DNA from 2 places in the Kitasatospora sp. NPDC017646 genome. Region 1 is predicted to be linked to the other one. Evidence: riboswitches for the same ligand, from Rfam matches in the RefSeq annotation. Region 1 holds a riboswitch; the other holds the start of a gene.
The links. A riboswitch is a leader RNA that binds a small molecule or an ion and turns the genes downstream of it on or off. The one in region 1 is predicted to bind glycine.

Region 1 (2,447 bases):
CCAGCTGGACGCCCACGAACATCACGGTCGGCTCGCCCTCGATGCTGGCCAGCGCCCGGCGCGCGGTCAGCACTCCGGGCAGGGCGGACAGTTCGGCCCGGCAGGCGGCCAGGAAGTACTCCGGGTCCTCGCCCGGCACCGGCTCGCGCAGCGCCACCCGGCCGCCGGTCGGCGCCTCCGGCTGCTGCTCCCAGCGGTCGTCCCGCGGGCCCCGGCGCAGCTCGGCCACTCCCTGCGGCGGCACCGGGATGCCCACCGCCGCCTCCGGATTGACCGCGATGCCCACGCCCAGCGGCAGTCCGCGGGCGAACTCCCAGGCCGGGGCGACCGCGAAGGCCATCCCCGGTGCCTGCTGGAGGAACACCTCCTGCGAGGAGAACACCGGTACGTACGGGGCCCCGGCCAGCTCGACGGTCGGCAGGTCCAGCGACTGCCCGTTCGGGTCGCCCCCGGCCGGCAGCGGGATCCACACCTGGCTGCGGGCCAGCACCTCGATCACCCGCGGCGTCGCCCCGGGGTCGCCCAGCGCGGCCGTCAGCACCTGCTCCAGCTCGTTCGCCGGCCACGCACCGCCCGACGGCGCCGCCTGCGGCCCGTCCCACCCCTGCTGCTGCTCCACCGGGTACCCCATGCGCCGCCGATCCGCCCTCGTGCCGGTCGGCCGCCCACTGCTGCGCCGACGCGGAGAAGTTTAGGGCTCGGCTCCGAACACCCGTCGTGTGACCGGGTCCCCTCTCCCCTCCTCCGTGCGGACGTGCCATGATGTGCGCGTCCGACGGCATGCGCCGCGGGCCCCCACAACTCCACACCGGCCGCTCGAACCCGCGCGGGAGAGCCCGGAGTGCCCCTCAGGGGCACAGCCGGCGCCGAAGGAGCAAGTCCTCCCCGGAATCTCTCAGGCCCCCCTACCGCGCGGGTTAGGCACATCTGGAAAGCGGCGCACGGCCCTGTCGCGCGCCCACCCACGGTGCAAGCCGCCATCCTGTCCCCGATGCTGGAACCAGCTGATGCTGGAACCAGCTGCGGGCAGGTGGGCGGTGAAGCTCTCAGGTTCGACGACAGATGGGGAGACCCACGCCGCCGCATGCCCGCGCGCAGGGTCGGTCCCCGAGCGGGTCCGGTCCCGGCACGCGCACCCCTGAGTGCCCCGACCGAGGAGTTCCTGGCCATGTCGTCCCTCCGCCTGACCGCGCTCGACGCGCTGCACCGCGCCCTCGGCGCGACCATGACCGACTTCGCCGGCTGGGACATGCCGCTGCGCTACGGCAGTGAGCGCGAGGAGCACCTCGCCGTCCGCACCAAGGCCGGCCTGTTCGACCTCTCGCACATGGGCGAGATCACCGTCACCGGCCCGCAGGCCGGCGAGATGCTGGACCACGCCCTGGTCGGCTTCGTCTCCGCGCTCGGCGTGCTGCGCGCCCGCTACACCATGATCTGCGCCGAGGACGGCGGCATCCTGGACGACCTGATCGTCTACCGCCTGCGCGAGGACGCCTTCCTGGTGGTCGCCAACGCCTCCAACGCCCAGCTGGTGCTGGACGAGCTGATCGCCCGTGCCAAGGGCTTCGACGCCGTCGTCACCGACGACCGCGACACCTACGCGCTGATCGCCGTCCAGGGCCCGGAGGCCACCGCCGTCCTGGCGAAGACCACCGACGCCGACCTGCCCGGCCTGAAGTACTACGCGATCCTCCCGGCGAAGGTGGCCGGCCGCGAGGTGCTGCTCGCCCGCACCGGCTACACCGGCGAGGACGGCTTCGAGATCTTCTGCCACCCGGTCGACGCCGAGCCCGTCTGGCAGGCGCTGACCGCCGCGGGCGAGGGCCACGGCCTGGTCCCGTGCGGCCTGTCCTGCCGCGACACGCTGCGCCTGGAGGCGGGCATGCCGCTGTACGGGCACGAGCTGTCCACCGACCTGACCCCCTTCGACGCGGGCCTGGGCCGGGTCGTCCGTTTCGACAAGACCACCAACGAGGGCGCGTTCGTCGGCCGCAAGGCGCTGAAGCAGGCCGCCGCCGCGGCCGAGACCAACCCGCCGAAGGTCCTGGTCGGCCTCGTCTCCGAGGGCAAGCGCGTGCCCCGCGCCGAGTACGCGGTGGTCTCCGCCGACGGCACCCCGATCGGCCGGATCACCTCGGGCGCGCCGTCCCCGACGCTGGGGCAGCCGATCGCGATGGCCTACGTCGACGCGGCCCACGCCGCCCCCGGCACCACCGTCGCGGTGGACGTACGCGGCAAGCACGAGCCCGTCCAGGTCGTGGCGCTGCCGTTCTACAAGCGCGCCCGCTGAGGCCCCTCCGGGCCCGCCGAGTTTCCCGTTCACGCACGTCGGAGCCGTCCGTGCGGCGGCCCGCTGCGTCGTACCCGCTTCCCATCCTGGAGAATGACGCCATGAGCAACCCCCAGCACCTGCAGTACACCAAGGAGCACGAGTGGCTGACCGCCGC
Region 2 (2,447 bases), on a different contig from region 1:
CCTCACGGAGCGTGACCTCCTCCACCGCTTCGGCGATCTCCTGCTCGGTGAGCGAGGCGCGTTCGGCGTCGCTGACCGGAATCCGCTCCACCCGGATCCGCTCGCGGACCACCGGGACGCGGCGCTCGACCTGCTCGCTGGTCACGTACTTGCGCAGCTTCGCGGTGCCCAGGATGTGCCACTCGGTGGTGATGTCCAGCCGCTCCGCGCGGCAGGTGATCTCGATCGGCTTGCTGGGCGCCGAGGCGTCGGCGGTGCCGGCCGTGGCCGCGGTCGGGAAGGCGCCGGACGGTTCGGCCTGCGGCCTGGGCTCGAAGGCGGCGGCGGGCGGTGCGGGGGTGCTGAGCGCTTGCGCGGGGGCCTCCGGGGCGGTGCTGGTGGTGGTGAACGTCGGGTCGGATTCCGGGGAGTGGAAGGCGAGCGGCGTGGCCGACCGGGTGCCGAAGTCGAGGTCGGGCTGGGCGGTCAGGTCGGGTTCTCCGGCGGCCGGGCGGCCGTCCAGCCGGATGTCGAGGCCGTAGTAGCGGTAGAGCTGGAGCTCCTGGGCGGGTGAGAGGTGCTGGCCCACGCCGAAATCCGGTGAGTCCTTGACCAGCGACTTGTCGTAGGGCACCCGGAGCTCCTCGCCGGAGAACTCGCTCGTGGTGAGTGGGACGAAGGCGTCCCGGCCGAAGATGCCGGTGCGGACGGCCGCCCACTCCGGCTGCCCGGTGGCGTCGTCCAGGTACACCTCGTCGACCGTGCCGATCTTGTCTCCGTTGCGGTCGACGGCTTTGTGGCCGATGAGGTCGCGGGGGTCGATCTCGGTCTGCACGCTTTCCTCCAGTGCGCTGCGCCTGCGGAAGTCCCACAGATCGGCGACCGGATTGCCCGTCCCGTCCGCCACTTCACACCAAAAGGCATGAATCGGACGCACGCGACCGGGGTGCGGCCGGACGGGTCGGCGGGGGGCCGTCCGGGGGACGCGCGTAGACCTCGAGTGACCAGACGCACCCGTGATCGGAAGGCCTCCCGCTGGTACCCTGGGCGGCGACCGCCGAGCCCGCTCGGGAGAGTCCCCGACAGTGAAAACCGCTGGTCGGGGCGCCGAAGGAGCAACTCCTCCCCGGAATCTCTCAGGCATCCGTACCGTGCGGGATAGGTCACTCTGGAAAGCAGGGCAGGACCGCCGGCGCGGGAGCCGGCGATCACCACCCTCACCGACGGTGCAAGCCGACGGAGCGCCACAGCGCGACGTGCGGGCGAAGCTCTCAGGTCCCGATGACAGAGGGGGAGGCCTTTCGGGTCCGCCCGCCCAGGCCGGTCCGCTGTCCGCAGCGGCGTTGGCCGGCCGGCGTGCGTACCCCCGCCGGTCCGTGACCAGGAGGCCTCGACCACCATGAACGCCCAGCCGAACGCGGGACGCCCCACCGGCGCCTCGACCCTCACCGAGCTTGAGCTGGCCAGCCCCTTCGAGAACCGCCACATCGGCCCCGACGCCGCCGCGCGGGAGAAGATGCTGGCGTCCGTCGGCTACGGCTCGCTGGACGAGCTCGCCGCCACGGCCGTTCCCGAGGCCATCCGTTCCATCACCGCCCTGGACCTGCCCGCGGGCCGCAGCGAGGCCCAGGTCCTCGCCGAGCTGCGCGAGCTGGCCGGCCGTAACCAGGTGCTCCAGCCGATGATCGGCCTGGGCTACTACGGCACCTTCACCCCGCCGGTGATCCTGCGCAACGTCATGGAGAACCCGGCCTGGTACACCGCCTACACCCCGTACCAGCCGGAGATCTCGCAGGGCCGCCTGGAGGCGCTGCTCAACTTCCAGACCCTGGTCTCCGACCTGACCGGCCTGCCCACCTCCGGCTCCTCGCTGCTGGACGAGGGCACCGCGGCCGCCGAGGCGATGGCGCTGGCCCGGCGCGTCACCAAGGTCAAGGGCGGCGTCTTCCTGGTCGACGCGGAGACCCTGCCGCAGACCGTCGCGGTGATCAACACCCGCGCCGTGCCGACCGGTGTCGAGGTCGTCGTCGCCGACCTGTCCGAGGGCATCCCGGCCGAGATCGCCGAGCGCGGCGTCTTCGGCGTGCTGCTGCAGTACCCGGGCGCCACCGGCGTGGTCCGTGACCTCGCCCCGGTCATCGAGCAGGCGCACGGGCTGGGCGCGATCGTCGCCGTCGCCGCCGACCTGCTGGCGCTGACCCTGCTCAAGTCCCCGGGCTCGCTGGGCGCCGACATCGCCTGCGGCACCTCGCAGCGCTTCGGCGTGCCGATGGGCTTCGGCGGCCCGCACGCCGGCTACCTGTCCGTGCGCGCCGAGTACGCCCGCTCGCTGCCCGGCCGCCTGGTCGGCGTCTCCGTCGACGCCGACGGCAACCGCGCCTATCGCCTGGCGCTGCAGACCCGCGAGCAGCACATCCGCCGCGAGAAGGCCACCAGCAACATCTGCACCGCCCAGGTGCTGCTGGCCG

Region 2: another riboswitch for glycine. It lies ahead of gcvP (aminomethyl-transferring glycine dehydrogenase); the one in region 1 lies ahead of gcvT (glycine cleavage system aminomethyltransferase GcvT).

What each region holds. Positions count from the first base shown of each region.
Region 1 covers NZ_JBIRJC010000033.1:19,598-22,044, reverse strand. The annotation lists gene ACH4J0_RS33135 (enhanced serine sensitivity protein SseB C-terminal domain-containing protein) at 1-631, opposite strand, end outside; glycine riboswitch at 818-921, shown strand; gene gcvT (glycine cleavage system aminomethyltransferase GcvT) at 1,169-2,290, shown strand; gene gcvH (glycine cleavage system protein GcvH) at 2,392-2,447, shown strand, end outside.
Region 2 covers NZ_JBIRJC010000009.1:14,048-16,494, forward strand. The annotation lists gene ACH4J0_RS16215 (PRC and DUF2382 domain-containing protein) at 1-814, opposite strand, end outside; glycine riboswitch at 1,038-1,141, shown strand; gene gcvP (aminomethyl-transferring glycine dehydrogenase) at 1,379-2,447, shown strand, end outside.